4 regions of the Bradyrhizobium sp. A5 genome follow, and region 3 is predicted to be linked to each of the others. Evidence: predicted binding sites of a transcription regulator. Region 3 holds the regulator's gene; each other region holds the start of a gene.
The links. The regulator LexA, encoded in region 3, represses DNA repair genes until DNA is damaged. The targets are predictions, from matches to a motif close to TGTTCNNNNTGTGTTCNG.

Region 1 (7,981 bases), 2.1 Mb from region 3:
GTCGATCTGCCAGACTTCCTTCAGCCCGATGCCGAACTTCCCCGGCTCCCGGTTGGCGTCCAGCGCGAACTTGTTGATGAGCTGCTTGGTCAGGCTGCCGCGGGCGCCTTCGGCAAACAGGGTGTACTTGCCGAGCAATTCCATGCCGCGGGTGAAGGAGTCCTTCGGCTTGCCGTCGCGGCCGATGCCCATATCGCCGGTGGCGATGCCCCTCACCGCGCCCTGCTCGTCATAGAGCACTTCGGCGGCTGCAAAGCCCGGATAGATCTCGACGCCGAGCGCCTCGGCCTTGCGCGCCAGCCAGCGGCAGACATTGCCGAGCGAGCCGATGTAGCAGTGATGGTTGTCCATCAGCGGCGGCATCATGAAGTTCGGTAGCTTGATCGCACCGCCGCCCGTCATCCAGTAGAAGCGGTCTTCCTTCACCTGTGTCTTCAGCGGGCAGTCGGAATCCTCGCGCCAGTCCGGAATGAGCTTGTCGAGCCCGACCGGATCGATCACCGCGCCCGAGAGAATGTGCGCGCCGACCTCGGAGCCCTTCTCCACCACGACGACGTTGAGATCGGCGTTGATCTGCTTCAGCCGGATCGCCGCAGCCAGGCCCGATGGGCCGGCGCCGACGATGACGACGTCGAATTCCATGGATTCGCGCGGGGGAAGTTCTTCGGTGCTCATCTGATCTCAGCCCTTGAGACGGTCCTTGGGTCGATTGCGCCCTCTTGTTTCCGATTTTTCCGGGTAGGACAACCACGGAAATGCATTTCGCTGGGATGCAAGACGCCTTAAACTGAACTAATAGTCAGACTTTCCCATGATACCCGAACCCGCACCCACCGTCCGCGAGCTGCTCGCCTTCTATCTGGAGGCTGGAGTCGATTGCGCGCTCGCGGAGGAACCGATCGACCGCCTGGCGGAATTGGACGCTCCGCCTCCGGTCCTGCGCGCGGCACCGCCGGTCGAGGCGCCACGGCCCGTTGCTGCGCCTGCGGTGATGCGCGGCGAGGCAACACCCGCGCCCGACGTCGCAATTGCCTCGGCGCGCGAGGCCGCGCGCACTGCACCGACGCTCGAGGCGCTGCGCGAGCTGATGCGGGGTTTCGAGGGCTGCGCCCTGAAGCACACCGCGACACAACTGGTGTTCGCCGACGGCAATCCGCAGGCGCGTATCATGTTCGTCGGCGAGGCGCCGGGCCGCGATGAAGACATCGAAGGGCTGCCCTTCGTCGGGCGCAGCGGCAAGCTGCTCGATTTGATGATAGGCGCCATAGGCCTCAACCGCTCCACGGCCTACATCGCCAACGTGATTCCATGGCGGCCGCCCGGCAATCGCACGCCGACGCCGCAGGAAACGCAAGTGTGCCTGCCCTTCATCCAGCGTCAGATCGAGCTGGTGAACCCGGATGTGCTGGTGACGCTGGGCAATCCCTCGACGCAGACACTGCTCTCGACCCGCGAAGGCATCATGCGCACCCGCGGCCGCTGGTTCGACTACGAGACGGGCGGGCGCACGATCCGCGCACTGCCGACGTTCCACCCGGCCTATCTGTTGCGCTCGCCATCCTACAAGCGGCTTGCCTGGCAGGATCTGCGGGCGATCGCGAAGGTGCTGGCGCAAGGCGCGGCGTAGGCACACATGCCGTCATTCCGGGGCGCGGCGAAGCCGCGAACCCGGAATCCATTCCTCCACCAACTCTGTCGCTCGATGGATTCCGGACTCTCGCTTCGCGAGCCCCGGAATGACAAGCTACATTCCCTTCGGCCGCACGATGGCCCAGCCGACGCGCAAGAGTTGCTGGCGGCCGGTCACCAGCCATTCGAACGCACGCGGCACCTCCGGCACGATGCCGGGAAAGCGCGCGAGGATTTCCGGCGGCGGCGTGCCGGCGGTATCGGAGGCGCGCCAGACCACGACGCCGCCGGTCTCGCTGAATTTGGCCTGGTTGATCCACGGCGTGCGCGCGGGCTGGGCATCGATGAAGAGATGCGGACGGCCGGAATGCAGCGTGATCAGGCTCGCAAGCTGGGTCTCGCCAGCGACCGCGCGCAGGCGATGGTTGGTGCGGCGGGCAAAGCTCTCGTCGAAGAAATCCGAGATCGCGCGCGCCGGCATCGAGGTCGCGATCTCGCCGGCGCCGGTCCATGGCAGGAACAGCACGGCAAGCACGACGCCGGCGGCGGGCGCCGCGACGGCGGCGGCCCACACCATGCGCAGCATCCGCGCGCGGCGCATCGCGATGAGGTCGCCGGCCGCCACGACCACGGCCAGCCCGGACATGACCAGCACGACACCGGCGCCGCCGACGACGGAATCGAGCCCGAGCAGGCCGGAGATCAGCACCGCGCCGAGCGCAGGCGCCATCGCGAAGAAGTAGACGAAGTTGCGCGCGAGCGGTTCGACCGGCGGGCGGTAGATGATCGGCGCCTCCTCGCCCTTGGCGACGAACAGGCCGGTGTTGAGGAAGGTCAGCGCCGGGATCGCAGCGGCCCCGAGCACGAGGCCACCGAGCAGCCATGCCACGTGGATCGCGCGGGCGTTCAGCTCTGCGACCTCAGGCAGGGCCGGCAGGACGAGCGTCTCGGCCCGCATCAGCCAGACCGCATAGGGCAGCGCCAGCACGGCGACGACGATCAGGGCAAACAGCGGATCGAGCGCGCGCAGCGTGCGACGGCCGCCGGCGGTCGCGAGCGCGAAGACGACAATCAACAAGAGAAGGTAGATCGCCGCGGGCGTGGTGAGCAGCAGGAGGCCGGCCTCGATCGACCAGGCAAACCAGGCATTGCCGCGGCGCTGGCCGATGATCTGCCAGGAATGAAGCAGCAGCAGCGCCCACAGCGGCCGCGCCAGCACCAGCGGGCCGAAGTCGAGTGCGGACGAAGAGAAGGCCAGCACCGTCATGGTCAGCAGCACGGCGAGCACCGCCTGCTGCGAGCCGACCACGGCGCGGGAGAGATGATAGAGCGCGATGAAGGTCGCGACCTCGCAGAGCTCGGCCAGCAGATAGACGCCGAACATGTGGCCGCCGGCGGCGCGAAAGGCGATGTCGGCCAGCCAGACCGGCAAGGGGGGCCCAAGATCCGTGCCGACCTGGTACTCGCGACCGAACGCCAGCAGCGTCGCGAGGCTGCCGGGCGGGCTGCGGTAAAACACCAGCGCCACGAACAGCCACATCGCGGCCTGCAGCAGCACGGCGATCCACACGATCAGCCGCGGCCGGGCGCGAATGAGCTCGATGACCAGGGAGGTAAACCGCATGCAACGCCTGAAAGATGCAGCCAACCCGTCCAGCCGGCCCTATTCGCTCGCGCCTGTTTTGATAAAGGGCGTGACGCGTCGTGGCAACGCCAGTCTGCTCTAGAGCCCGAGGGACGCATCGATTTCGGTGGCTGCTTCCACCTGCAGCTCGACCTCGGTGACGGCAAACAGGTCCCGCACCGGCTCGACGGTCCAGGGCATGTGCTTGGCGCGCGCGGCGACGACGGGGGCAAAGAAGCTGCGGTGGTGGACGGTCGGACCGAGGCGGTTCAGCGCGTCGAGATGCTCGGGAACGCCGTAACCCTTGTGCTGCTCGAAACCGTAGCCCGGGCAGTCCTGCGCCAGCGCACACATCAGCCGGTCGCGCGTCACCTTGGCGACGATCGAGGCCGCGGCGATCGACAGCACGATACCGTCGCCGCCGATCACGGCCTCGCAATCGCATTCGGTGTCGAGCCGGTCGCGGCCATCGACGAAGACATGCCTGGGCTGCTCGGGCAACGCCACCACGGCGCGCTTCAGCGCCCATAGCGAGGCGCGCAGGATGTTGTCGCGGTCGATCCGGGCGCGCGAGGCGACGGCGACCGAGACCTGCGCGGTCGCGCAGATCCTGTCGAACAGCTTTTCGCGCTCCTCCGCCGTCAGCCGCTTGGAATCGTCGATACCGCGGGGGATGCGGTCGGGGTCGAGAATGACGGCCGCGGCCACCACGGGACCTGCCAGCGGCCCGCGACCGGCCTCGTCGCAACCCGCGATCGGCCACACGCCGCGCTTGATCAGCGCGCGCTCGCGGCGAAAGCTCGCCTTCGCGGGCGCGGCCCTCTTGCCGGCGTCCTTCTTTGGCGCGTCTTTGGCTGGCTTCCCGGCGGACTTGTCCCGAATCATGACCGGGATCGTGCGCAAGAGGCGTTGCTTGCGCAACCCGGAACCCCGGACAATTCCCGCTATTCAGGCCAGCAGCCTACTCCGCCAGATGCACACGGCGGTCCTCTCCCACCTCGATGCCCGGCGCGACCACGACTTCCCAAGGATGGCCGTCGGGATCGGCAAAATAACCGGAATAGCCGCCATAGTCGGTCTCGTGCGTGGGCTTCAGCAGCGTGGCGCCCTTGCCAACGGCGAAGGCGAGCACCGTGTCGACCTCCTCGCGCGTGGCGCAGTTCCATGCCAGCGTCATCCCGCGGAAGGTCGTTGGCCTCGGCTTGTCGGGCGAGACGGCGTCCGCTGCGAGCTGATCCCAGGGAAACAGTGCCAGCACCGGACCGCCGGTGTCGAAGAAGGCAACGGCCTCGCCGGTCGCCTTCAGGCGGCGCGAGAAACCGAGCGCGTCGTAAAAGGCGATGCTGGCGCTGATGTCGCTCACGCCCAGCGTGATGACTGTGAGACGCAGAACCGGGCCGGGGACGTCTTTACTCATGCTACGCCTCGTTTGCCTTCGTACTAGAACAGGCTGAGCTGAGCGCCGTCCGGCTTCGGCCTCGCAAAGTGATCCGTCGTCAGCTTCGCACGGCGCTTGTTGAGTCCGAGCCTGTCGCAGGCGATCTCGAAGCGGCGGCCGATGGTCCAGGCCATCGGGCCGGTGCCCTTCATCCGCTCGCCCCATTTTGCGTCGTAGTCGCGGCCGCCACGCATGTCGCGGATCAGCGTGAAGACATGGCGGTAGCGGTCCGGATAGTTCGCCATCAGCCATTCGCGGAAGAGATCGCGCACCTCCAGCGGCAGCCGCAACAGTATGTAAGAGGCTTCCTTGACGCCGGCGTGGGCCGCCGCGTCCAGAATGCGCTCCATCTCGGAATCGTTCAGCGCGGGGATCACGGGCGCGACCATGACGGTGGTGGGAATGCCGGCTTCCGAGAGCTGCTTCAGTGCTTCCAGCCGCTTCGACGGCGTCGACGCCCGCGGCTCCATGGTGCGCGCGAGTCTCGGATCGAGCGAGGTGACCGAGATCCCGACCTTGGCGAGGTTGCGCTTTGCCATGCGCGCGAGAATGTCGATGTCGCGCGTCACCAGCGCCGATTTGGTGACGATGCCGACGGGATGGCCGGCGCGTTCCAGCACCTCCAGAATGCCGCGCATGATCTTTCGCTCGCGCTCGATCGGCTGATAGGGATCGGTGTTGGTGCCGATCGCGATCATCCGCGGCTCGTAGCCGGGTGCGGCCAGCTCCTTTTCGAGCAGCGCCGGCGCCTCCGGCTTGACGAACAGCTTCGACTCGAAGTCGAGCCCCGGCGACAAGCCGAGATAGGCATGGGTCGGGCGCGCGAAGCAGTAGACGCAGCCGTGCTCACAGCCGCGATAGGGATTGATCGAGCGGTCAAAGCCGATGTCGGGCGACTCGTTGCGGGTGATCACCTTGCGCGAGGTGTCGACGGCCACCGTGGTCTTGAACGGCGGCAGCTCTTCCAGGCTCTGCCAGCCATCGTCGAAGGCGACCCGCGCCTCGGCCTCATAGCGGCCGCTGGCGTTGGACTGCGCGCCCCGCCCGCGCCTGCGCTGGCTGTCGATGGCGACAGCCAGCTCGGGGAAAGCGACGGGAAAATCGGAAGGCGCACCCGCCGGCTCGGAGGGCGCCGTGACCGGCGGGTGCTTGAGGGCACGAGAGGATGCTCGACTCATGAAGCCAAGATAGCACGCAACTGGAACAAATCAAGAACAAGAACGAGAAGCTGGAAAACAACCCCATGCACAGTAGCCGCCCAAATTTCAGGCGCGGTCTTTTGACATCACGCAACACGCCCGTCATGGCCATCCCGTTTGATGTCGGACAGGGATCAATCGTGCCGGAACAAAGTTGGTGACGGTCGCTGGGGTGAAAGTCGGCAGGAATATGAAAAATCAACAACAATCGGCCGCCACGCGCAGCGACCTCGATCTGCTCGATCGCTACTGGCGCGCCGCGAACTACCTCTCCGTCGGGCAGATCTATCTGCTCGATAATCCTCTGCTGCGCGAGCCGTTGCGGCCCGAGCATATCAAGCCGCGTTTGCTCGGCCATTGGGGCACGACGCCCGGGCTGAATTTCATCTACGCCCACCTCAACCGCGTTATCCGCGCGCTGGATCTCAGCGTGCTCTATGTCTGCGGTCCCGGCCATGGCGGCCCCGGCATGGTCGCCAACACCTATCTCGAAGGCAGCTACAGCGAGATCTACCCGAACATCGCGCGCGATACGGACGGATTGCGCAAGCTGTTCAGGCAGTTCTCCTTCCCCGGCGGCATTCCGAGCCATGCAGCGCCGGAAACGCCGGGCTCGATCCACGAGGGCGGCGAGCTCGGCTATGCGCTGGTGCACGCCTATGGCGCCGCGTTCGACAATCCCGACCTGATCGTCGCCTGCGTCGTCGGCGACGGCGAGGCCGAGACCGGCCCGCTCGCGGCGTCCTGGCACTCCAACAAGTTCCTCAATCCCGTGCACGACGGCGCGGTACTGCCGATCCTGCACCTCAACGGCTACAAGATTGCCAACCCGACCGTGCTCGGGCGGATGGGCGACGGGGAAATCCGCGATCTCTTCCGCGGGCTCGGCCATGAGCCGCTGTTCGTCGAAGGCGACGATCCCAAGCTGATGCACCAGGCCATGGCGGATGCGTTCGACGTCGCGTTCGCCAGCATCCGCTCGATCCAGCAGCACGCCCGCGACGGCCGCAAGAGCGTCGAGCGGCCGCGCTGGCCGATGATCGTGCTGCGCAGCCCGAAGGGCTGGACAGGTCCGAAAGAGGTCGACGGCAAGAAGGTCGAGGGCTTCTGGCGCGCGCATCAGGTGCCGGTCGCGGGCTGCCGCGAAAATCCGGCGCATCTGAAGATTCTCGAAGACTGGATGCGCAGCTACGAGCCTGAAAAACTGTTTGACGCGAGCGGCGCACTGATCCCCGAGCTCCAGGCGCTGGCGCCCGAGGGCAATCGCCGCATGGGCGCCAATCCGCACGCCAATGGCGGGCTGTTGAAGAAAGAGCTGAAGCTGCCGGATTTCCGCAGCTTTGCGGTCGAAGTGCCGCAGCCGGGGGCCGTCACCGGCGAAGCGACGCGCGAGCTCGGCAAATTCCTGCGCGACGTCATTCGCCTCAATGCCGCCGAGCGCAATTTCCGTATCATGGGTCCGGACGAGACGGCGTCAAACCGGCTCGAGGCCGTGTTCGAGGAAACCGAGCGGGTCTGGATGGAGCCGATCGAACCCTACGACGTCCACCTCGCGCAGGACGGCCGCGTCATGGAAGTCCTCAGCGAGCATCTTTGCCAGGGCTGGCTCGAAGGCTACCTCCTCACCGGTCGCCACGGCCTGTTCTCCTGCTACGAGGCCTTCATCCACATCGTGGATTCCATGTTCAACCAGCACGCCAAATGGCTCAAGGTGACGCGGCATCTGCCGTGGCGGCGTCCGATCGCCTCGCTCAACTATCTCTTGACCTCGCATGTCTGGCGGCAGGACCACAACGGCTTCAGCCATCAGGACCCCGGCTTCGTCGATCTCGTCGCCAACAAGAAGGCCGATATCGTCCGCATCTATTTCCCGCCGGATGCCAATACGCTGCTCTGGATCGCCGATCACTGCCTGCGCACCTACAACCGCATCAACGTGATCGTCGCCGGCAAGCAGCCGGCGCCGCAATGGCTGTCGATGCTGGACGCCGCCACGCATTGCGATGCCGGCATCGGCATCTGGAGCTGGGCGGGCAACGAGGACGCGACCGGCGAGCCCGATGTGGTGATGGCCTGCGCCGGCGACGTGCC
Region 2 (7,981 bases), 3.3 Mb from region 3:
GCGCTGGTCGCCGCGGCCGAAGGTCGAGCTGATCACCACTGACGGATTTCTCTATCCCAATGCGGTGCTCGACCGGCAGGGCATCATGCAGAAGAAGGGCTTTCCCGAGAGCTACGACCTGCCGCTGCTGCTCAGCTTCCTGTCCGACATCAAGGCCGGCCGACGCCACGTCCGTGCGCCGGTCTACTCGCATCTGACCTACGACATCGTGCCGAACCAGTGGGCCGAGATCGACCAGCCCGACATCCTGATCGTCGAGGGTGTCAACGTGCTGCAGACCGGCAAGCTGCCGCGCGACGGCAAGGCGGTGCCCGTGGTCTCCGACTTCTTCGATTTCTCGGTCTATATCGACGCCGACGAAGCGGCGCTGCGGCGCTGGTACATCAAGCGCTTCCTCGCGCTACGCGACACCGCGTTCACCAATCCAAAGTCCTATTTCAACCGCTACGCGCTGTTGTCGGACGAGGAAGCCACCGCGACCGCGATAGCGATCTGGGAACGCACCAACCTCGCCAATCTCGAGGACAATATTCTACCGACCCGCCCCCGCGCGACCCTGATCATAAAGAAGGGCGCCGACCACGTGGTGGAGAGCGTGGCGCTGCGACGGCTGTAGATCGCAGTGCCGTAGGGTGGGCAAAGGCGCCCTTCGCGCCGTGCCCACCATCTATCCGGCATTGTCGAACGCGAATGGTGGGCACGCTACGCTTTGCCCGCCCTGCACACCATCGATTGCTGCTACACCGCCAGATGCCGTGACGCCGCGAGCCCTGCCAGCGCCTCGTCCAGCTTGTCGCGATCCAGAGGCTTGATCAGAAATCCATTCATGCCGGCCTCGAAGCAGGCATAGCGATCCTCCACCAGGGTATTGGCGGTCAGCGCCAGGATCGGCGTGTGGTGACCGCCGGCTGCGGCCTCGTGGGCGCGGATGCGCTTGGTCGTCTCGATGCCGTCGAGACGCGGCATCTGGATGTCCATCAGCACGAGATCATAGGGCGCGCCGGCCGACGATGCGGCGAGCCAGGACTCCAGCGCGGCCTCGCCATCGATCGCGATGACGACGCGATGGCCGAGTTTTGTCAGGAGCGACCGCATCAGCAGTGCGTTGATCTCGTTGTCCTCGGCAACGAGGATCGAAAGACCTTTGGCTGGTGCAGCGCTGGTCGATTGGGCCGGCGGCTCCGGCGCGAGATCTGGCGAGGCGACTTCCGGCGTCAGCGCGAGCCGTGCGGCCAGCGAGGCCGCGCGCAGCGGCTTCACCAGAAAGCCGGTGAAGGCGGCCGAGAGCTTCTCATGGCGCGAACTCGACGTCAGCAGCACCAGCCGCTGCGGCGCGTGCGTGCGCGCGGCTTCGCCCAGCTGGTCGGCAACGTCGGGACCGAGCGCGCGGTCGATCAGCACAGCGTGCCACGAGCGTTCCGGCAGCAGCGCCTCGGCGACCGCTCGATCCGAGACCAGGCAGGTTTGGCCGCCCCAGCGCTCCAGCCGCCGCGCGATCAGCGACGCTTCGATGCCGTCGGCGATCAGCAGGATGGACTTTCCGGTGAGGTCGGGGCTTGGGAACGCGGTCTGTCCCGCGCCGGCTTGCGATGGCGCGAACGGGATCGCGACCTCGAAGGTCGAGCCCTTGCCCGGCTCGCTCGTGAGCGTGATGCGGCCGCCCATGCGCTTGACGATGCGTTCGCTGATGGCGAGGCCGAGCCCGGTGCCGCCATAGGTGCGGGCGACGTGCTCGTCGGCTTGCTCGAACTCACGGAAGATGCGCTGCTGCGCGTCGGCTGCGATGCCGATGCCGGTATCGCGCACCAGGAAGCTGATCTCGTTCGACCAGATGCCGGGCTCGACGATCAGCGCAACGCCGCCGCTCGTGGTGAATTTGATGGCATTGCCGGCAAGGTTGAGCAGCACCTGGCGCAGCCGCGGGGCATCGCCGACCACTTCCAGCGGCAGGCGTTCGTCGACATAGGCGGCGATCTCCAGCTTCCTGGCCTGCGCGCGGGGTGCAAGCAGCTCGGTGATCTCCTCGATCAGGGTGGAGAGCGCGAAGGGGCGCTGCTCGAGATCGAGCTTGCCGGCCTCGATCTTGGAATAGTCCAGCAGCTCCTCGATCAGCGCCATCAAGGCTTCGCCTGATGTCTTCACCGCCCTGGCATAGGTCGCCTGCTCCGGCGTCAGATTGGTGTCGAGCAAGAGGCCGCCCATGCCGATGATGCCGTTGAGCGGCGTGCGGATCTCGTGCGAGGCCATGGCGAGGAAGCGCGATTTTGCGCGGTTGGCGGCGTCAGCCTGGTCGCGCGCGTCGGACAGCGCGCGTTCGGTCTCGGTGCGATCGGTGACGTCGCGTCCCACGCTCTGCAATTCGGCGGGCTGGCCGGCGTCGAGCCGAACATAACCCTCGCGCCAGGCGATCCAGCGCGCGCCGAGCGGCGTGGTGATCCTCTGGTCGTGAATGCGCGTGCCATTGCTCTCGCGCGCGCTGTCACCCTGCTCCAGCACGTCGAAATTGAAACGCGTGCCGACCAGCGCAGGGCGCGCCTGCCCTGCGAGCGCGCAATAGGCGTCGTTGGCGAAGGTGATGCGGCCCTGATGATCGCGCAGCACGATCAAATCGCCCTGCTGCTCGAACAGGCTGCGGGCGCGCTCTTCCGCTTCCTTCAGTTCCCAGTTGCGGTCGATCAGCGCCTCGTTGTGGGCGGCCAGCGTGCGCATCCGCTTGTTGACGAAGCGCAGCCGCATGCTGAGCGTGGCAAGGCCGAGGCAGGCGAGCGCGAACAGGAAGCTCGCGCCGATCGCGAACGCATTGGGATCGTAGCCTGACGCCTCGGACCGGCTTCCGGTGACGAATCCATAGGCGCCGCCGAACGTCGCCGAGAAGATCATGAAGGAACGGATCGCGAAGGCGATTCTGGGATGCTGCCGCCTGAAGCGGCGCATGCGCACCTTGATCCGGAACGTTCGACCCATCGTCACCGACCCCGACTCTTGTCCGAAACCCCACTGCCGCCGGCTGCGACGATGTCTCGCCGACCTTGCAAACAGCTTGAGGCTCTGTTTCCAGCTCTGAACAGGGTTAGCGAGATATTAATGGCTCGAAATAATCAGAGCGAGGCGGCTTGCAGAGGGAGCGGGCGACGGCCGCCATGGGCGCCGACGATCAGCGCCGCCGCTTCGCGATGCGAGAACGTCTTCGAGCGCACATAGATGCGGTAATCGGCCGGACCGTCAGTGGAGAGGTAGATGACCGGGCCGCCGTCGACCGGTTGCGCGGCGATGGTGATGAGGCGGTTCGCCGGATGAGCCTCGCAGGAGTCCGTCTCGGAGCCGAGACCGTCGTCGACGACCGCGAAATCCGCGTCATCGGCATCGTCGGTGATCCGGACCCGCACGGTGGCGCGCGCCAGATCGTCGGTGAAGGCGACATGGACGCCGGCGGTCCAGAACAGCGAGGTCAATTCGACCGAGGTTTCGCCAACTGCGATGCAGGGATGCGAGACCGATCCGATCTCGCCGCGGGCGAACGCCGCAGCCGCCAACAGGGGGATGACCGAGGCCAGGATCTTGAGACGCAACATGATACTCTACTCGCCAGGCCCTGTGTGGAACTCGCACGGGGGAACTTGGGGCCTTATGGTTTGCAGAGCGTAAAGGAAACTCGTTACCGCCGGGTTGATGCGCGGAATGATCACGCCATCTGGCGCACATCCTCAGCGAGTGCGCGGTACGACAGCGCTTCGGCGAGATGCAGCCGGCCGATCTTCTCAGTGCCGTCGAGGTCGGCGAGCGTGCGCGCCACCCGCAGCACGCGGTGATAGCCGCGCGCCGACAGCCGCATCGTCTCGGCGGCATCGCGCAGCAACTTCTGGCCTTGCGCATCCGGCTTGGCGATCTCCTCCAGCACGGAGCTCGGTGCTTCGGCATTGGTGCGGACATGGGGCAGGCCGGCATCGGCGTAGCGTGCGAGCTGGATGTCGCGCGCCGCCGCCACGCGCGCGGCGACTTCGGCCGAGCCTTCCGCCGGCGGCGGCAGGATCAGATCGGCCGCGGTCACGGCGGGAACTTCGATGCGCAGGTCGATGCGATCCATCAGCGGGCCGGAGATGCGGGCCTGATAATCGCTGGTGCAGCGGTCGATGCGGCCGCGCTTGCAGGCATAGCCGGGCTCGAACGCGTTGCCGCAGCGGCAGGGATTCATCGCCGCGACCAGCATGAACCGCGCCGGATAGGTCACGCGATGATTGGCGCGGGACACCGAGACCTCGCCGTTCTCCAGCGGCTGGCGCAGCGAATCCAGCACGCGGGGATCGAACTCCGGCAGCTCGTCGAGGAACAGCACGCCCTGATGCGCGAGCGAGATCTCGCCGGGTCTTGCGCGCATGCCGCCGCCGGTGAGCGCGGCCATGCTGGCGGAATGATGCGGCGAGCGGAACGGCCGCCGCGCCGTCAGCGCGCCGCCCTCGATCTCGCCGGCGACGGAGGCGATCATCGAGACCTCCAGCAATTCGCCCGGCGACAGCGGCGGCAGGATCGAAGGCAGCCGCGCCGCCAGCATCGATTTGCCGGCACCGGGCGCGCCGATCATCAACAGGTGATGTCCGCCGGCGGCCGCGATCTCCAGCGCGCGCTTGGCGCTCTCCTGGCCCTTGATGTCGCGCAGGTCGAGCGTCGAGGCGGCCGCCTCGTGCACCTTCGGCACCGGCCGCGACAGCACCTGCGTGCCCTTGAAGTGGTTGGCGATCTGGATCAGCGACTGTGCCGCGATGATCTGGATGTCCGGGCTCGCCCATGCTGCCTCCGTGCCGCACGCGGCCGGACAGATCAAGCCTTCCTCGCGCACATTGGCGCCGATCGCGGCGGGCAGAACGCCGGCGACGGGCGCGATCGAACCGTCCAGCCCGAGCTCGCCGAGCACCGTGAAGCCGGTCAGCGCATCCGGCGGAATCGCGCCGATCGCGGCCATCAGCCCCAGCGCGATCGGCAGGTCGTAATGGCTGCCTTCCTTGGGCAAGTCGGCGGGCGCGAGATTGACGATGATCCGCCGCGCCGGCAGCGCCAGGCCCGAGGCGATCAGCGCCGAGCGGACCCGCTCGCGCGCTTCCGACACCGCCTTGTCCGGCAGGCCGACGATGGCAAAGGCCGGCAAGCCAGGTGCGACCTGCACCTGCACGTCGACCGCGCGGGCCTCGATCCCCTCAAAGGCGACGGTAGAAACCCGCTGAACCATGCCCGAACCAGCCTGCCCTCTTGCACAATTAGGGGTAGCAGAGCCCGGCCTCTTCTGCAAGAACAATACAGGAACATTATCGCTGGCTGGACCGCCCCTAACAAGTCGTAAACACGACGCGGACACTACGGCTCGAATGCGAGCGGCTCCGGACAGCACATCCCAACGAATGGTCGCTACTGCTAGAGCTGCGGGATGGGCCGTGATCTAACGAGTGAACAATCAAGATGCTTGCAAATCGCCGCAGAAGCGAACGACGGGTGTGCACGCGGCTCGCCAAGATTCATTTTGGCGCGGGCTCGCTGCCGCGGGACTGCACGATCACGGATATCTCGGACGGGGGCGTGAAAGTGGTGGCGGAATTCCTGGAGGTGCCGCCGCAGTTCACGATCATCTTCGCGCCGGATTATTCCCGCCAATGCCGCCTGCGCTGGCGCATCGGTTGCGAATTCGGTGCCGAGTTCACGGATTGAGACGTCAAGGGTCTCGTCTTTAACGGGACTTTAGCGTTAATCGGTAAGCATCCCTGATCAGTCGCCGAGTGATCAGAGTATGTCCAAGCGTTCGCCCCTTGCCTCTCCCCCGGCGAGATTCCTGCTTCCCGCGCTTCTGGTGCTGGCCCTCGGTGGCTGCCAGACCACCGGCATCGAGGACATCACCGGCGCGCTCGGTGGTAAGTCGGAAACGGCTGGCAAGGCCGACTCCAAGCCGGACATGGACGCGCTGCGCGAGCGCTATCGCGCCAAGCCTGGTGATCCCAACGTCGCCCTCGAATACGGCACGGCTCTGCGCACAACGGGCCAGAGCGCCCAGGCCGTCGCGGTGATGGAGCAGGCCGTGCTCAATAATTCGAGCAACAAGGCGCTGCTTGCCGGCTACGGCCGCGCGCTCGCCGACAGCGGCAATTTCCAGCAGGCGTTCGACGTGCTCAGCCGTGCGCATACGCCGGAAGATCCCGACTGGCGCATCCTGTCGGCGCAAGGCGCGGTGCTCGACCAGCTCGGCCGCAACGAAGAAGCGCAGCAATATTATGCGACCGCGTTGAAGATCGTGCCGGACGAGCCGCAGGTCCTGTCCAATCTCGGCCTGTCCTACATGCTGCAAAACAATCTGCCGCGGGCCGAGGAAACGCTGCGTCGCGCGTATGGACGCAACGCGAACGATTCCCGCGTGCGCGCCAATCTCGCGCTGGTGGTGGGCCTGCAAGGCAAGCAGGCCGAGGCCGAGACCATCGTGAAAGGCGATCTGCCGCCAGACCAGGCCGCGGCAAAGGTCACGGCGCTGCGGCAATTGCTGGCGAAGAAGCAGCAGCGCGCGGACAAGTAATCCGCCCTCTCGCTTGCTTCTCGTTTGACGCGTTTTCCTGGCGCGAACCGGGATCCACGTCGCTCGAAAACGCTTTTCCTCAAGACGCCTTGCGATGCGGGGCCGAGCTGCGGCCCGTCCTGCCCTTCAGCTTCTTCAGCAGCGGTCCGAACAGCGAGCTCTTCGGCTTCTTGACCTCGCCGCGCCCGGCGAGACGGTTCGCCATGTTCTGAAACAGAAGCGTGGTGCGGTGGCTCTTGGAGACCTCTGCGATCATCTGGCCGTTGTTGGCTGCGGTCGAGAACAGCTTCGAATCGAACGGGATCACCGCCATCGGCTGGCTTTCCATGGTCTTGGCGAACGACTTGACGTCGATCTCCGCGCGCTTGTGCATGCCGACCTGGTTGATGCAATACAGCGGCGGCCGGTCGTTCGGCCGCGCCGCCTTCAGCACGTTCAGCATGTTCTTGGTGTTGCGCAGATTGGCGAGATCCGGCTCGGCCACGATGACGATATCGTCGGCGTTGACCAGCGCGCGGCGCGTCCAGCCCGACCATTGGTGGGGAACGTCGAGCACGATGCAGGGCGTGGTCATGCGCAGCGTGTCGAAGATCGCATCGAAGGCTTCGGCGCCGAAATCGTAGACGCGATCCAGAGTGGCAGGCGCAGCGAGCAGGCTGAGGCGCTCAGTGCATTTGGAGAGCAGGCGTTCCATCAGCGCCGTATCGGGGCGGTCCTGCGACAGCACCGCATTGGCGATGCCCTGCGCCGGGTCCTGGTTGTAGTCGAGGCCGGCGGTGCCGAAGGCGAGGTCGAGATCGATCACGACGGAATCGAGCGCGAGGTCGCGCGCGATGGTCCAGGCCAAATTGTGCGCGACGCTGGATGCGCCGACGCCGCCCTTGGCGCCGACCACCGCGATGACGCGGCCGGTGATGATGGCTTCGGAGGCCGAGAACAGGCTGCAGATCGAACGGACGACATCGAGGGTTTCGACCGGCCCGACCACGTAGTCGTTGACGCCGCGGCGCACCAACTCGCGGTAGGGCGCGGTGTCGTTGGGATTGCCGATCACGACCACGCGGGTGCCGGGATCGCAGACGCCGGCGAGATCGTCGAGGCCTTCGAGAATGTCGCGCGTGCCGTCGGATTCGATCACGATGACGTTCGGCGTCGGCATCGTGTCATAGACTTCGACGGCAGCGGCGAGGCCGCCGCCCTTGGCGGTGAGATGCGCCTTGGCGAGACGGCGATCCTGCCCGGCCGCGGTCACCGCGGCGAGCGTCTGCTCGGTCTCGCAAAACGCCTGCACGGAAATGCGAGGAACCGGCGCAATGTGTTCCTCGGGGTGGCGCGGATCGTCCGCGTCTTCGTCGTCGAGAATGCCTGTCATTTTCCGGTGTCGCTGAGTTTGGCCCTGTCGGCCTCGGGATAGGTGGTCGTGGTGGTCGAGCC
Region 3 (7,981 bases):
GGCGGGCTGTTGCTGTTGGCTGCGATCGCCTGGGGCCTATTCGTTCGGCAACCTGACATTCTCATCGCCGGTGACGGCCAGAGCGTTGCGGTGCGGGGCAGGGACGGACACCTGCATCTGATCCGGGCGAGCAGGGACAGCTTTCTGTTGAAGGAGTGGCTGGCGGCCGACGCCGATCCGCGCGGCGCCGGCGGCGCCTCGCTCAGCGACGGCGTGTCCTGCGACGAGTCAGGTTGCGTGACGCCGCTTGCCGACGGGCGCCTGGTCGCGCTGGCATTGCGCATCGATGCGCTTGCGGACGATTGCAGCCGCGCCGCGCTGGTGGTGACGGCTCGGCCCGCGCCGCCGGATTGCGCGGCGATGGTGGTCGACCGGCTGCGTCTTTCGGCCCAGGGCGCGCTTGCACTGACACAGCGAGGGGATGGTTTTGCGGTTCAGGCGATGAAGGCGAGGGGCACTGACCGCCCGTGGTCGCCGGCGACCGCCGGTGAGGCTGATTTCGGCGCGAGCCTCGCGCCGCAGGTGGCCGCTCCCCGCAACCGGGACGCGACGCCGTCCGAGGCGGACTTGCAGGCCGAGGACTGAGCGGGCGGCTTACAGGTACCAGGCGAGCACGGCTTCGAGCCGGGCGTTCCCGATCACCGGCAGGGCCACCATCTGGCTCAGCCCAGCTGTGCGGGCCTGAGCTGCCGCGATCGAGCCGTCATGCGCGTCGTTGAGCGCGGGCATGCCGGTAGCCCAGGCGCCGCCGATGCTGCCGTCGCTCCTGGCGATGGATTTATCCGCATAAAGCGCGGCGAGGTCGTTCTGCGCACTGCAATCGCCGGCGCGAAACACCAGCGCCGAGCGGGCCTCGTTCGGGACCCAGATCTCGAAGCGTCGCGCGATCGGCGTTGCCTGCGCCGAGAGGAAGGTCAGGACCCATGTCTGATCGGCGCCGGTCCGGTAGGGCACGCCGACACCGAGATTGATCCCGACCTTGGCAGCGTCCTCCCAGCGCAGGAAGCTCTTGGCGTCGTGCAAATCCTTGATGATCAGCGGCAGGCCGGCTTTCCAGGTGCGGCCGGGCAGGCCGAAGCCGCGCGGAAACTTGGTGTGGCGGGAGTTGAACTCGAACATCTCCGCCGCGCCGTAATAGCCGTCGACCAGCGCCATCTCGTGGGAGATTTGAGCGTCGTTGTGCCAGAGCTCGATCGCGCCGACATGTGCCTCGTCGTCACCGCAGAAGAGCACCATGACGGCTTGCAGGAATTCGCCGGCGAACACCGGCACGGCCACGCCGCAGGTGAGGCCGGCTGCGAGGGCCTGATCGGTCCGCTTGAAGTAGGAGTTGGCGAATTTGGTGAGGATCACGGGATGGCCGCAGGCCCAGGCCTTGCCGGGAAGGCCCTCGTCATACCCGAAACGCAGATCTTCGCTGGCGGCCTTGAACGCGGATAACCCTTGGCTGTAGAGGCCGCCGCCGAATTCCAACCGCATCCGCGTCCGGTCGGGCACCCAGAGTTCAACGACGCGAATGAAGGTCTTCATCGAACGTGCCCGCCGCCTCGAACCAAGACACCAGCCGGGACAGCATCGGCCATTTGTTTGCGGAAACGGACGTTCAAAATTCAGGCAGGACCGCGCAAACTTCGTGCGGCGGGGAGGAATGGTGGGCTGGCTTCGCCGCTTCGGGTTTTGGAGACGCAAGCCAATCCGTGTCGCCGGCCTCGGCCGGCGATGGCGATTTCAATCCTGTGTCCCGACTGGAAGGCCGGGGATGGCTGCGTCAGCCGATCGGTAGGCGGGTGACCGTCGGTCGGCCGTCGGCGTTGGACTGCGGCTTATTTTCGCCAAGTGGCTGGGTCACCGGCAGTTGCAGCACGGTCGCGTGCTGGCCTTCGACGAGCTGCGTCACCAGCACGTATTTGCCGTCGGGGAATTCGATCGCATCATGATGACGGTCGGGAATGTGCGGATCGATCTTGCCGAACTTGCCGACGCGGGAGTTGACGCTGCGCGTCCAGATCCAGCGATTGTCGTAGCGGACATTGTCGGCGAAGGCGAGCTCCGTTCCCGGCAACAGGCAGACCGCAACGGCCGGATCTGCTGCGGAGGCAAAGCCTCGCGTCGAGGTGCCGCGAAAGGTTGTCGAGACGATCGTCTCGCCGACTTCCGCGGGACGCGATGCGACGGCATGCAGGCTGTAGTCACACATCGGGGTGCTCCTCATGCGAGATAGCAGCCCGCGCCTCTTCTGAGGCGGAGGCCTCTATCAGAGTGGAAGCACCAAGCGTCTGCCCGGTTGTAGGCAAATCTGCGGCTCGCCGCCGCAATCTGCGATCACATTATCTTTTTCGGATGCACCGGACCAAAGCCTGCTTCCGTGCATAAAGGCCGCGCGTGTCAGCGGCCAGCAGGCGCCGACCAGCCGGAATATTGCCAGCCCGGTTGCGAGGACTGCTCGGTCGCGTTGTGGGCACTGCGGATTTGCTGGCTGGCCACTGTCTCCTTGCGGATCGGGCGCCGTGCCTGTGCGGCAAAGGCCTGCGACGCTGATGCTGCGATCAGCGCCGCCGCGACTATACTTGAGATGATCTTGCGCATGACGTCCCCTCGGGCCCTGAGGCCGCAAAGCAGCGCTGCTTTGTGCGGCGTGTCGAGGATGTAGCGCCGGAAGAAGGGCCGGATAATCTGCGCGAAACCAGAAAGACTATCCAGCGGGAGCGGACAATCGTCCGCTCCAATCGTCAACGCGCGCTCGCAAATCGGCGGTCGGGCGACAGGTTCAGCATTTGCTCAGTACTTGCGATAGAGCCCGATCAGCTTGCCCTGGATCTTCACCCTGTTGGGCGGCAGGATGCGCACTTCATAGGCCGCATTGGCGGGCTCGAGAGCGATCGAGGCGCCACGCCGGCGGAAGCGCTTGAGCGTCGCTTCCTCGTCGTCGATCAATGCCACGACGATATCGCCGGTGTCGGCGCTCTCGTTGCGCTGGATCAGCGCCATGTCGCCGTCGAGGATGCCGGCGTCGACCATGGAATCGCCGCGCACTTCCAGCGCGTAATGTTCGCCCGAGCCGAGCATGTCAGGCGGTACGCTGATGGTGTGGCTGCGGGTCTGCAACGCCTCGATCGGCGTACCGGCTGCGATCCGGCCCATGACCGGCACCGCGACGGGACGTTCGCCCTCGTCGGCGGGCGGGCTGGAGGTGGTGCGCACCTTGCCGAGATTGCCCTCGATGACGCTCGGCGTGAAGCCGCGGCGGCTGCCGGCGGCGGCCTGAAGCTCCGGCAGCTTGATCACCTCGATGGCGCGGGCGCGGTTCGGCAGCCGGCGGATGAAGCCGCGCTCCTCGAGCGCGGTGATCAGACGATGGATGCCCGATTTCGAGCGCAGATCGAGCGCGTCCTTCATCTCGTCGAAGGAGGGCGGCACGCCGCTTTCCTTCAACCGTTCGCTGATGAATCGCAGAAGCTCGTATTGTTTGCGCGTTAACATCTCGACCAAAATCCCCCGGTTGATGTCGTCCGATTCCGAGACGCTGAATTCAGCAGTAAGCCGCTACATGCTCGAAACAAATCATGAACGGACACTATATGTTCGATACATGTTCCGCAACTGCTTAATTTACCGTGAACGCTGCAGAGTTCGCAGAACGCATGCGAACGAGGCGGTCAGACGGGCAGTCGCAGCACCTCGCAGGGCGTGCCGGATTCGGCCATCGGCGCGAACGGCGCGCGCACGAGAAGTGCCTGTGCTGCAGCGAGATTCGAAAGCAGCGAGGAATCCTGGTGATTGACGGGAATGGCAGCGAGCGTGCCGTCATCACGCAGCTCGAGGCGTGCGCGCAGATAATCCTCGCGCTGGTCATTGGCGCGGACGTCGCGGCCGAGCACCGCGCGCTCGCGGCGGTGATGAATCACCGAGCGGCCCGACAGCGCACGAATCAGCGGTACCATGAACAGGAAGCCGCACACGTAGGATGACACGGGATTGCCGGGCAGGCCGATCACGCGCATCGCCCCGAGCCGGCCGTTCATCATCGGCTTGCCCGGTCGCATCGCGATCTTCCAGAACGCCATCGAGACGCCTTCGTCCCGCAGCGCCTGCTGGACCAGATCATGGTCGCCGACCGAGGCGCCGCCGGTCGTGATCAAGATATCGGCGCCACTCTCGCGGGCACGCCGGATGCCGGCTGTGGTCGCTGCAAGTGTGTCGGCGGCAATACCGAGGTCGATGGTGTCGGCGCCTTCGCTGCGGGCGAGCGCGTGCAGGGCGTAGCCGTTGGAATAGACGATCTGGCCGGGACCCGGCGCGCTGCCCGGCATCACCAGCTCGTCGCCGGTGGCGAGGATGGCGACCTTCGGACGGCGGCGGACGGGCAAATGCGGGTGATTCATGCCGGCGGCGAGCGCGAGGTCGCGCTCGGTGAGGCGGGCCCCCTTGCGCAACAGCACGTCTCCTTCCGAGAAGTCGACGCCGGCGGGACGGATATGACGCCCGGTCACGGCGGCTTCCTTGATCGTGACGCGCTTGCCCTCGGCAACCGTATCCTCCTGGATCACGATGGCGTCGGCACCATCAGGAACGACGCCCCCGGTGAAGATCCGCACCGCTTCGCCGGCGCTGACCGTTCCCGCAAACGGCCGGCCCGCCGCGACCTCGCCGATCACGGTCAGTTGGGAATCGATCTTCGCCGCGTCGGCCGCGCGCACCGCATAGCCGTCCATCGCCGACATCGCCTGCGGCGGCTGCGTCCGCCGCGCCGCGACATCGCGCCCGAGCACGCGGTGAAAGGCCTGGTCGAGGGCGACCGCTTCCTCGGCCAGAGGCTCTGCACCCGCCAGCACGGAGGCAAGCGCATCGGAAACCGGCATCAAGGCCACGGGTAAGACTCCTGCGAGCACGTTCTGCAAATCGGCGGCGAGAGTTCTAGCTGAGTGCAGGCGCGGAGGCAAAACAGCGATGGCGCAGGATGACTTATCCTGCGTCGTCTGCTTTGCGGAGGAAGGGGGACGTCAACGAAGGATAGACGTCAGCTCCGCCGCGGCATGATCCGAGAGGCGAGACAGACCGGCAACAGCTTGGCCATGGCAAGCACGAGAATGACGAGCGCCACGGCTAGCGTCGGTCACGTCCTTGGCTACCTGCGCGGACTGACATCCGGCGCTGCGGCGCCCTGGTCCCTGTCGGGCATCGGGTCGGCTTGGGCTTTCAGGTCGGCGGCCTTGCTGATCAGTTTTGCGGAAAGGTCAGAATCCGAGGTGGTTCTGGCGAATTTCATCAGCAGGGAGGCCTGCTTGGTGAGGTAGGTTTTGCCCAGCACGATGATAAGTCCGATCCCAAATTCCCAACAGACTCATGAGTCCGCAAGCGGGCATTCGTTCCCGGAACTGCGTATAAAATTGCACAGAGTGTTTTGGTTCCGAATTGCCGGCTGAAATTGTTCGGGGAATTGGCCGTTTGCTTCTGTGTCAGATCCCGAGCGCCCTCAGCGCGTTGCCGACATCCGTCGCCGAGGTCACGTGCACTGCGGTCAGGCCGCATGCCCGGGCTCCCTCGATGTTCTCGGCGAGATCGTCGAAGAACACGATCCGGCTCGCCGGCACGCCCATTGCCGCCACGACGTGGTCGAAGGCCTCCGCATCCGGCTTGCGCAGGCCGATACTGGACGACAGGTACACTCCGCGGAAATGGTCGAGCAGCCCGGCATACTCTTTCGAGAAATAGTCCACATGCGGCCGGTTGGTGTTGGAGAAGGCGTAGAGCGGCAGCTGCTTCGCCGCGCGCGGCAACAGCTCGGCGATGTCAGGCATCTCGCCGGCGAAGATCGCGTTCCAGCCCTCGAGGAACTGCGCATCCGAGATGCCGATCCCGAGCGACGAGCGCAGCGAGGCGAAGTAGTCCTCGTCGCTGATCTTGCCGACCTCGTGCAGCCGGTAGGCCTCGTCGCGAACATAGCGCGCGACGATCGCTTCGGGCGGGCAGCCGGCATGTCCCGCCCAGCAGGCGATCGCCTTGGAGAAGTCGATGTCCAGCACGACGCGCCCGAGATCGAACAGAAGCGCGTCCGCGCTGCCGGGAGAGAGCGAGTTCACCTGTATCCTTTCACTCAGTAGCGATACGGATCGTGGTCGAACAGCGGGAACGCGCTGAACACGCTGGGCGCATTGGTTGCGGTGGCCTGGTGCAGGCAGGACTTGTCAATTTCGGCGAACGAGGTGGCGCCGAGCAGGCCGAGGCAGCGCAGCACCTCGTCCTCCAGCAGTTCCAGCATCCGCGTCACGCCGGCCTCGCCGTTGGCCGCCAAGGCCCAGCATTGCAGCCGGCCGATGCCGACCATGTCGGCGCCCGCCGCGATCGCCTTGACGATGTCGGTGCCACGGCAGAATCCGCCGTCGACCATGATTTTGGCGCGGCCCTTCACGGCATCGACGATCTCCGGGAGCACATGCATGGCGCCGCGGCCGTGATCGAGCTGGCGGCCGCCATGATTGGAGACGTAGATCCACTCGACGCCGTGATCGACCGCGATCCGGGCGTCCTCGGCGGTGGCAATGCCCTTGAGGATCAGCGGAATTTTGAATCTGTCCTTGACCATCTTCACGGTCCGCCACTCCAGGCCCTTCTGGTAGTCGCCGCCGGTGGCGCGCAGGCGGCTTTCGCGAACATAGCGCTTGGCGATGTCACGTTCGCGACGGCTGTAATGGGCGGTATCGACCGTCAGGCAGAAGGCGGCGTAGCCGTTCTTCTCGCTGCGGCTGACGACATCGGCGACGAAGGCGTCATCGCCGCGCACATAGAGCTGGTAGAGCCGCAGCGCGTCCGGGGCGGCTTCGGCGGTCTTCTCCAGGCCGGGCTCGGACACCGAGCTCAGCATGTGCGCCGCACCGAAAGTGCCGGCGGCGCGCGCAACGCTTGCCGCGCCGTCCGGATCGAAGATCTCGAGCGCGCCGACGGGGGCGAGCACCACCGGCAGCCGCATCCTGCGGCCGAACTGCTCGACCGAGCCGTCGACCTTGCTCACGTCGCGCAGCACGCGCGGTCGGAAGGCGATCTCGTCCAGCGCCATGCGGTTGCGGCGCATCGTGGTCTCGGTTTCGGCGGCGCCGACGATATAGTCCCAGGCGTTCTGGTTGAGGTTGGCGCGCGCCTTGCGGATGAATTCGTGCAGGTTCTGGAACGGCTCGTTGCTGGAGCCGAGCTCGACGTTCCTTTCCGGCCGGATGCGGGGCGCGTCGTTCATTTGTTGTCCTCCCGAGAATTTGAAGTGTTATGGTCATCGCCTATCGTGTCCGGCCCTCCAAAACCATCCTAAATTCGCATAGCTGCAAGGTGAGGGTGGGCCGACCGATTCCCGCCTTGCGAAATGGCCCCGGAACGTTGCCAAAAGTTCAGGTCCGGGCGAAGGGATTTTTACGGTGTACCAGCCAGCGTGGCATCCCGGCCTTGAAGAAACCAGAATGGTATTGTGAGAAGCGGGCTGGATCGCCATTTGCATGGCGGCTTCCTCTGCCCCAGAACGGCGAAGCAAAAAGGCTACCTGATCCATGCGGAAATCCCTGCTGTTCCCCCTGGGTGCGCTCACGGGAGCGTGTCTGACCCTTCTGGTAGCCAGTCCGCACGGCGGCGTCTGGGCGGCACGGGCGGCGGCAAGCGCGGATGATGCCTACTCCCAGCTCAATCTGTTCGGCGAAGTGTTCGAGCGGGTGAAGGCGAGCTACGTCGAGAAGCCCGACAATGCCAAGCTGATCGAAGGCGCCATCACCGGTATGGTGACCTCGCTCGATCCGCATTCGCGCTATATGAACGACAAGGCCTGGACCGAGATGCAGGAGACCACCTCCGGCGAGTTCGGCGGGCTCGGCATCGAGGTCACGATGGAAGAGGGCCTGGTGAAGGTCGTCTCGCCGATCGACGACACGCCAGCCTCCAAGGCCGGCATCATGTCCGGTGACCTCATCAGCAAGATCGACGGCGATGCCGTGCAGGGCATGAC
Region 4 (7,981 bases), 2.8 Mb from region 3:
CGGTGCCTGGTTCGATCGTGCGCCGCTCGGCCTTCATCGCCAAGAACGTCGTGCTGATGCCGTCCTTCGTCAATCTCGGCGCCTATGTCGATGAGAGCACCATGGTCGACACCTGGGCGACCGTCGGCTCCTGCGCGCAGATCGGCAAGCGCGTGCACATTTCAGGCGGCGTCGGCATCGGCGGCGTGCTCGAGCCGCTGCAGGCCGAGCCCGTCATCATCGAGGACGATTGCTTCATCGGCGCGCGCTCCGAGGTCGCCGAAGGCGTGATCGTGCGCAAGGGCGCGGTGCTGTCCATGGGCGTGTTCCTGGGTGCCTCGACCAAGATCGTCGACCGCGAGACCGGCGAGATCTTCATGGGCGAAGTGCCCGAATATTCGGTGGTGGTGCCCGGCGCCCTGCCCGGCAAGCCCATGAAGAACGGCGAGCCCGGCCCGAGTCTGGCCTGCGCCGTCATCGTCAAGCGCGTCGACGAGCGCACGCGCGCGAAGACCAGCATCAACGAGCTGCTGCGGGATTGATCGGCGCGGCAAGCGCCATTCCCTCACCGTCACCCTGAGGTGGCCGCTTCTTCAGCGGCCCTCGAAGGGCGACGGCCCCGCTCTCGGCCGCTCATCCTTCGAGGCTCCCCCTGCGGTGCTCTGCACCGCAGGCCTCGCACCTCAGGATGACGGGTCTGGCTTGGAATCGAACCGCATCACCCCTCAACACGACCAATCTTCGGGCGGCCACCCGCCCGGAGCCATTCGCATGGACTGGACCTGGTATCTCTTCCGCTTCGACGGCCGCATCAACCGTGCCTTGCTGTGGCAGGCGCTGCTGATCGTCGCGTTGCTGGCAGCCCTGCTCGGGATGATCGATCAGGCGATCCACGTCGCGAACGGCCAGACATCATTCAAATATTCCTTGGAGTTCGATTTCGGGCTCGACGACCTCTTCCGGGCGGTCGACCCCCGCGCCTATCCGCTGCTGCCGTCCGCCGACCGCCCGACCTTGATGCTGAAGGTCCTCGGCACTTCGCTGTTCTTCTGGATCTACCTCGCGACAGCGATCAAACGGCTGCACGATCGCGACCGCAGCGGCTGGTGGATCGTCCCTTTCTTCTTCGTCCCAAGACTGCCGTTTCATTTCTGGGACCTGCTGCCCGACTCCAGCTGGTTTGCTCCGTTCGACTGGGCCGTCCACGCGCTGTGGCTGTGGGGCCTCGTCGAAATGTTCATCGTGCCGGGCACTTCGGGCCACAACCGGTTCGGCCCCGATCCACTCGCCGCGGTCGAGGACGGCTCCGCATCCGCCTCGTCCCCTGCAAAAAGCTGGGACCAGCAAAGCGAGCTCGAATTCGTGCCGCCCAGCGCTAGCCCTCCCGGCGGCATGCATGTTAAGCGGGGCGCATGACCGATGCTCTCTCGATTGCCCGCGATCTCATCCGCTGCCCCTCGGTAACTCCGGCTGACGCCGGTGCACTCGGAGTGCTTGAACAAGCGCTCACCGCCGCCGGCTTCACCTGCCACCGTGTGACGTTCTCCGAGCCCGGCACCGCCGACGTCGACAATCTCTATGCGCGCATCGGCACTGAAGCCCCGCACATCACCTTTGCCGGCCACACCGACGTGGTGCCTCCGGGCGACGAGAGCGCCTGGAGCGTCGGCGCATTCTCCGGCGAGGTGAAGGACGGCTTCCTGCACGGTCGCGGCGCGGTCGACATGAAGGGCGGCATCGCCTGTTCGGTCGCCGCTGTGCTGGAGCATCTCGCCGCCCATGACGGCAAGCCGCGCGCGGACGACAAGGGTTCGATTTCCTTCCTGATCACCGGCGACGAGGAAGACGTCTCCATCAACGGCACCATCAAGCTGCTGAAATGGGCCGCCGAGCGCGGCGAGACATTCGACCATTGCGTGCTCGGCGAGCCCTCCAATGTCGAGACGCTCGGCGACACCATCAAGGTCGGCCGCCGCGGCTCGCAATCCGGCACGCTCTATGTCGACGGTGTGCAGGGCCATGTCGCCTATCCGCACCGCGCCTCCAATCCGGTGCCGGATATCTCGCGATTGATCGTTGCGATTAGCGACGAGCCGCTCGATCATGGCAGCGCGCAGTTCCAGGCCTCCAATCTCGAATTCACCTCGGTCGACGTCGGGAACAAGGCCAACAACGTCATCCCCGGCGAGGCCCGTGCAAAGTTCAACATCCGCTACAACGACAACCACACCCAGGCGAGCCTGCGCGAGCTGGTCGAGACGCGGCTGACGAAAGCCTGCGGCAATCGCATCAAGGCCCGCATCGTCTGGGAGCCGTCGAACTCCAACGTGTTCGTCACGAAGCCCGGCCCGTTCACTGATCTCGCGGTCTCCGCGATCGAGGAGGTGACAGGCCGCAAGCCGGAGCTGTCGACCTCGGGCGGCACCTCGGATGCGCGCTTCATCTCCAGCTATTGCCCAGTGATCGAGTTCGGCCTGGTCGGCCAAACCATGCATCAGGTCGACGAGCGCGTGCCGGTCAAGGATCTGGAGACGCTGACGAAGGTGTATCGGGGGATACTGACGCGGTATTTTGGGTAGGCGCTAATCGCCGCCAGCCGCTCCGCCGTCATGCCCGGGCTTGTCCCGGCCATGACGCTGTGGCGGCGTCAGGTTCTAATAATCCACCTTCACCAGGTACAGCCCGTCCGGCGGAGCAACGATACCGCAGGCGGCGCGGTTGCGGGCGACGAGCGCTGCCGAGAGATCGTCCGCGGTCCAGCGTCCCTCGCCGACCCACACCAGCGATCCCACCATCGAGCGCACCTGGCTGTGCAGGAACGACCGCGCCGAGGTGAGAATCGTGATCTCGCGGCCGTCGCGCAGCACGTCGAGCTGGTCGAGCGTCTTCTCCGGCGATTTGGCCTGGCACTCGGTGTCGCGGAACGTCGTGAAATCGTGCTTGCCGAGCAGACGCTGTGCCGCCGCATGCATCGCATCGGCATCGAGCTTGCGCGGCACGCGCCAGGCGTGGCCGATGTCGAGGGCGAGATTGGCGCGGGTGTTGACGATGCGGTAGCGGTAGTGGCGCTTGATGGCGGAGAAGCGCGCCTCGAAGCTGTCAGGCACGATCTCGGCCTCCAGCACCGCGATCGGATGCGGGCGCAGATGGGCATTGAGACCGTCGCGAAATCGGCCGGGCGGAAACTGCTTCTCGATGTCGACATGCGCGACCTGGCCGCGCGCATGCACGCCCGCATCGGTGCGGCCGGCGCCGTGCACGCGCAGATCCGCACCGGTCATCGCCTTCACCGCCGCCTCCAGCGCGCCCTGCACCGACGGTAGCGTGTCCTGCACCTGCCAGCCGAAGAACGGCGCGCCGTCATATTCGATGGTGAGCTTGTAGCGGGGCATCAGGCCAGCCGCATCGGCGGCTTCAGCGGCACCCCGCGCAAGAAGTCTGTGGCCTGCATCCGCGCCTTGCCTTCGCGCTGCAGCTCGATGATGCGGATTGCGCCCTCGCCGCAGGCGATGGTGAACTGATCATCGAGCACATCGCCCGGCGCGCCCGTGCCTTTCGCCAGCTCGCAGCGCAGGATCTTGATACGCGCATTTTCGCCCACGCCCGTAAGCTCGGCCCAGGCGCCGGGAAACGGCGACAGGCCGTGGATGTGGCGCAGCACGGCGTGCGCCGGCCTGGTCCAGTCAATCCGCGCTTCGGCCTTGTCGATCTTGGCGGCATAGGTGATGCCGTCTTCGCCCTGCTTCCTGAGCTGAAGGCCGCCGCGTGCGAGCGCGGCCATCGCCCGCACCATCAGATCGGCGCCGAGGCGCGAGAGGCGATCGTGCAGATCGGCCGCCGTCATGGTGTCGGTGATGGCAAGGCGTTCGGCCATGGCGACGTCGCCGGTGTCGAGCCCGACATCCATCTTCATCACCATCACGCCGCTCTCGGCGTCCCCAGCCATGATGGCGCGGTTGATGGGCGCGGCACCGCGCCAGCGCGGCAGCAGCGAGGCGTGCAGATTGTAACAGCCGAGTTTTGGCGCATCGAGGATCGCCTGCGGCAGGATCATGCCATAGGCGACCACGACGGCCGCATCGGCATCGAAGGCGCGAAATTCGTCGAGCGCTTCCGGCGTCTTCAGCGTCTTCGGCGTCAGCACGGGAACGCCGAGCTTTCGCGCGGCTTCTTCAACCGGGGTCGGCTGCAATTGCAGGCCGCGCCGTCCGCCCGGCTTCGGCGCGCGGGTGTAGACGGCGACGATCTCGTGGCCGTGCCCGACCAGCTCGAGCAGCGTCGGCACGGAAAAATCGGGCGTGCCCATGAAGATCAGGCGGAGGGGCATGACAAGGACTCGATGCGTTCCCTCCCCCCTTGTGGGGGAGGGCTAGGGAGAGGGGTGCCACACGACGCGCTGTTTCGGCACAAGCGTTCGCGGCACGCACTCGATTCAGATGACGGATAGACTTCTGCCTAGGCTACCCCTCTCCCCCGCCCTCCCCCACAAGGGGGGAGGGAGCGCAGCGGAGTACTGGGCAGCCTTCACACTACCTTACTCCGCGCGCTTGGCGGCTTTCTCGAACTTCTTGATGACGCGGTCGCGCTTGAGCTTCGACAGATAGTCGACGAACAAGACGCCGTTGAGATGGTCGATCTCGTGCTGGATGCAGGTGGCATAGAGGCCTTCGGCATCCTCCTCGTGCACCTTGCCGTCCAAATCAGTGAAGCGCACGCGCACCTTGGCGGGCCGTTCGACCTCCTCGTAATATTCTGGGATCGACAGACAGCCTTCCTCGTAGACGGAGAGCTCCTCGGACGAGGCAATGACCTCCGGATTGATGAAGACGCGCGGCTCGGGCTTGGTCTCGCCGTTCTCGTCGCGCTTGGCGAGGTCCATGGTGATCAGCCGCAAAGGCTGCGCGATCTGGATCGCCGCCAACCCGATACCGGGCGCGTCGTACATGGTCTCGAACATGTCGTCGGCAAGCTTGCGAATCTCGGCCGTGACCTTCTCGATCGGCTTGGAGACCAGACGCAGCTGCTTGTCGGGCAGGATGATGATTTCTCTGAGGGCCATGGCCGCGATTTAAGCCGCGCGCCGGATGCGGTCAATGCGGCTGGGGAACCCCGTTAACCCTACGCTAACCATAAAACTTCAGGTTTCGTTAACCATGAAAATTAACGGGGCATTTACCCCGAAATGTTCGCTATTCGTTCGTGCGACCCGCCGAATCGGCTAGAAGGACAGGCATGAACGAGATCATTTTCGTGGCTGGCGACTGGCCGGTGCGCGCCATCGATGCGCTGATCGGCTTCGGCGCCCTTGTCCTCATCCTGCTGGTGGCGATCACCGTCGTGATCGCGCGCTCGGGACGGCGCGGCGCGGAACTCGCCATGGCGCATGCCATCCGCGCCGACGAGCTCGAGGAGCGCCTGAGCCAAGTGCTGCATGCCCAGAGCGAGGCCTCGGGCCGGGTCGACGCCATGAGCCAGGCGCTGGCCGGACGCCAAGCCGACATGGCGCGGGCGGTCAACGAGCGGCTGGATTCGGTGACCCATCGCGTCGGCCAGTCCATGGAAAACACCACCCGCAACACCATGGAGAGCCTGCGCGCGCTGCACGAGCGGCTCGGCATCATCGACAACGCGCACAAGAACCTCACCGACCTCACCACGCAGGTGACGACCTTGCGCGACGTGCTCGCCAACAAGCAGTCGCGCGGCGCCTTCGGCCAGGCGCGGATGGAGGCGATCGTCCAGGATGGTCTTCCAAAGGGCGCCTACGAATTCCAGTTCACGCTTTCGACGGGCAAGCGGCCCGATTGCGTGGTGTTCCTGCCCGACCAGCGCCCGCTTTGCATCGACGCGAAATTCCCGCTGGAGGCGATGACCGCGCTGCACGACGCCCGCAGCGACGAGGAGAAGCGGATCGCCACGCAGCGGCTGCGCAGCGACGTGATGAAGCATGTCAGCGACATCGCCGAAAAATATCTCGTCACCGGCGAGACCCAGGAGATGGCGCTGATGTTCGTGCCGTCGGAATCGGTCTACGCCGAGATCCACGACGGCTTCGACGACATCATCCAGAAGGCCTATCGCGCCCGCGTCGTGCTGGTGTCGCCCTCGCTGCTGATGCTGGCGATCCAGGTGATGCAGCAGATCATGAAGGACGCGCGCATGCGCGACGCCGCCGACCAGATCCGCACCGAGGTGATCAAGCTCGGCGACGACCTGGGACGCCTGCGCGACCGCGTGACGAAGCTGCAGAAGCACTTCGCCGACGCCAACGAGGATGTCCGCCAGATCCTGATCTCCGCCGACAAGATCGAGAAGCGCGCCGGGCGAATCGAGGAGCTCGATTTCAGCAAGACGGATGCGCCGGAGGGCCCGCATCTGGTGGCGACCGGTGCGCCGGAGCTGTTTCCGCGGAAGCTCCAGGCGGGGGAGTGAGATTTAGGGCACACTGTCATGCCCCGCGCAGGCGTGACATCCAGTACGCCGCGGCGATCGCGATTGAACCGAGTTGCCGGCGATTACTGGATCGTCCGCCTTCGCGCACGATGACAGCGACAGGGCGTTGAGAGCTCCCGCCCCACGGACTTGGGCGAGAGAGTCTTTTCAGCCAGAATCTGCTAACACCTCTTCATGAACGCACCCGACGCGACCTCCCCTGCCATCACCGACACGCCCGCCACGTCCTGGCGCGACAGTCTGGCCGTTTACCTGCAGCAGCGCGTGCTGATCGTGCTGTTCCTCGGCTTCTCCTCTGGGCTGCCACTGGCGTTGTCGGGCTCGACGCTGCTGGTGTGGATGCGGGAGGCCGGGGTCGATCTCGGGACGATCGGGCTGTTCGCGCTGGTCGGCACGCCCTACACGCTGAAATTCCTCTGGGCGCCGCTGGTGGATGCGCTGCATGTGCCGCTGTTCACGCGCGCGTTCGGGCGGCGACGCGGCTGGCTGCTGTTCTCGCAACTGCTGCTGATCATCGCGATCCTGCTGCTGGCGCTGACCGATCCCGCGCGCTCGCCGTTCTACGTCGCGCTCGGCGCGCTGCTGGTGGCGACGACGTCGTCGACGCAGGACATCGTGGTCGACGCCTTCCGCGTCGAAAGCCTCCCCGAGAGCGAGCAGGCCGCCGGCATGGCGTCCTATGTCGCAGCCTATCGCATCGGCATGCTGGTCTCGACCGCGGGCGCGCTGTTCATCGTCTCGGGCTTCGAGGACACCGGCATCCCGCGCACATCGGCCTGGATGTGGGGCTATGTGGTGATGGCGGCGATGGTGCTGATCGGCACGGTCACCGCGCTGGCCGCGACCGAGCCCGAGCAATCGGCGCGGGCCGAGGCGGCGACGCAAACCGAGACCGCGTTCGCGCGCGTGCTGCACGCCGCGATCGGTGCCTTCTCGGAATTTCTGGCGCGCAAGGACGCGCTCGCCGCGCTCGCCTTCGTCGTGCTGTTCAAGTTCACCGACGCGTTTTCCGGCACCATGACCGCGCCGTTCGTGATCGACCTCGGCTTCTCCCGCAACGACTATGCGGCGATCGTGAAGGGCGTGGGCCTCGCCGCAACGCTGATCGGCGGCTTTGCCGGCGGCTTCCTGGCCCGGCGCTACCCGCTGGCGACGTGCCTGTGGATCGGCGGCGTGTTGCAGGCCCTCGCGAACCTGTCGTTCTCGTGGCTTGCGTTCGTCGGCACCAGTCAGTGGGCGCTCGCCTTCGCCATTACTTGCGAGAACTTCACCAGCGCCATCGGCACCGTGATCTTCGTCGCCTACCTCTCCGCGCTTTGCCAGAACCCGCTGCACACGGCGACGCAATATGCGCTGCTCACCGCGCTCGCGGCCGTGGGGCGCACTTATCTCTCGTCCGTGGCCGGCTATGTCGCCAAGGCGACCGGCTGGCCGCTGTTTTTTGTGATCTGCGTACTGGTGGCGATCCCGAGCCTGATCCTGCTGACATGGCTGCAGAAGCGCAGGCATTTTGAGTCGCTGGGGCCGGTGAGGGTTTAGCGCGACCCCG

Region 1: WHZ77_RS25815 (PA0069 family radical SAM protein) is a predicted target of LexA. The motif match lies at 5,891-5,908, and genes of this name have one in related genera.
Region 2: WHZ77_RS00080 (YifB family Mg chelatase-like AAA ATPase) is a predicted target of LexA. The motif match lies at 5,280-5,297, and genes of this name have one in related genera.
Region 4: WHZ77_RS02400 (DNA recombination protein RmuC) is a predicted target of LexA. The motif match lies at 5,163-5,180, and genes of this name have one in related genera.

What each region holds. Positions count from the first base shown of each region.
Region 1 covers NZ_CP148990.1:5,410,101-5,418,081, forward strand. Annotated here, with positions in the region: gene WHZ77_RS25790 (electron transfer flavoprotein-ubiquinone oxidoreductase) at 1-675, opposite strand, end outside; gene WHZ77_RS25795 (uracil-DNA glycosylase family protein) at 812-1,627, shown strand; gene WHZ77_RS25800 (glycosyltransferase family 39 protein) at 1,745-3,253, opposite strand; gene WHZ77_RS25805 (ribonuclease HII) at 3,353-4,138, opposite strand; gene WHZ77_RS25810 (VOC family protein) at 4,215-4,670, opposite strand; gene WHZ77_RS25815 (PA0069 family radical SAM protein) at 4,694-5,869, opposite strand; gene WHZ77_RS25820 (phosphoketolase) at 6,081-7,981, shown strand, end outside.
Region 2 covers NZ_CP148990.1:8,776-16,756, forward strand. Annotated here, with positions in the region: gene coaA (type I pantothenate kinase) at 1-616, shown strand, start outside; gene WHZ77_RS00070 (ATP-binding protein) at 739-2,964, opposite strand; gene WHZ77_RS00075 (hypothetical protein) at 3,099-3,572, opposite strand; gene WHZ77_RS00080 (YifB family Mg chelatase-like AAA ATPase) at 3,683-5,221, opposite strand; gene WHZ77_RS00085 (PilZ domain-containing protein) at 5,449-5,694, shown strand; gene WHZ77_RS00090 (tetratricopeptide repeat protein) at 5,774-6,547, shown strand; gene WHZ77_RS00095 (CpaE family protein) at 6,627-7,919, opposite strand; gene WHZ77_RS00100 (CpaD family pilus assembly protein) at 7,916-7,981, opposite strand, start outside.
Region 3 covers NZ_CP148990.1:3,291,490-3,299,470, forward strand. Annotated here, with positions in the region: gene WHZ77_RS15735 (ComEC/Rec2 family competence protein) at 1-585, shown strand, start outside; gene WHZ77_RS15740 (GAF domain-containing protein) at 595-1,530, opposite strand; gene WHZ77_RS15745 (hypothetical protein) at 1,769-2,197, opposite strand; gene WHZ77_RS15750 (hypothetical protein) at 2,386-2,733, opposite strand; gene lexA (transcriptional repressor LexA) at 2,779-3,480, opposite strand; gene glp (gephyrin-like molybdotransferase Glp) at 3,657-4,868, opposite strand; gene WHZ77_RS15765 (hypothetical protein) at 5,126-5,308, opposite strand; gene WHZ77_RS15770 (HAD family hydrolase) at 5,457-6,086, opposite strand; gene WHZ77_RS15775 (alpha-hydroxy acid oxidase) at 6,095-7,228, opposite strand; gene WHZ77_RS15780 (S41 family peptidase) at 7,533-7,981, shown strand, end outside.
Region 4 covers NZ_CP148990.1:523,945-531,925, reverse strand. Annotated here, with positions in the region: gene dapD (2,3,4,5-tetrahydropyridine-2,6-dicarboxylate N-succinyltransferase) at 1-521, shown strand, start outside; gene WHZ77_RS02425 (DUF805 domain-containing protein) at 751-1,395, shown strand; gene dapE (succinyl-diaminopimelate desuccinylase) at 1,392-2,558, shown strand; gene truA (tRNA pseudouridine(38-40) synthase TruA) at 2,634-3,371, opposite strand; gene fmt (methionyl-tRNA formyltransferase) at 3,371-4,306, opposite strand; gene def (peptide deformylase) at 4,514-5,038, opposite strand; gene WHZ77_RS02400 (DNA recombination protein RmuC) at 5,212-6,411, shown strand; gene WHZ77_RS02395 (MFS transporter) at 6,607-7,971, shown strand.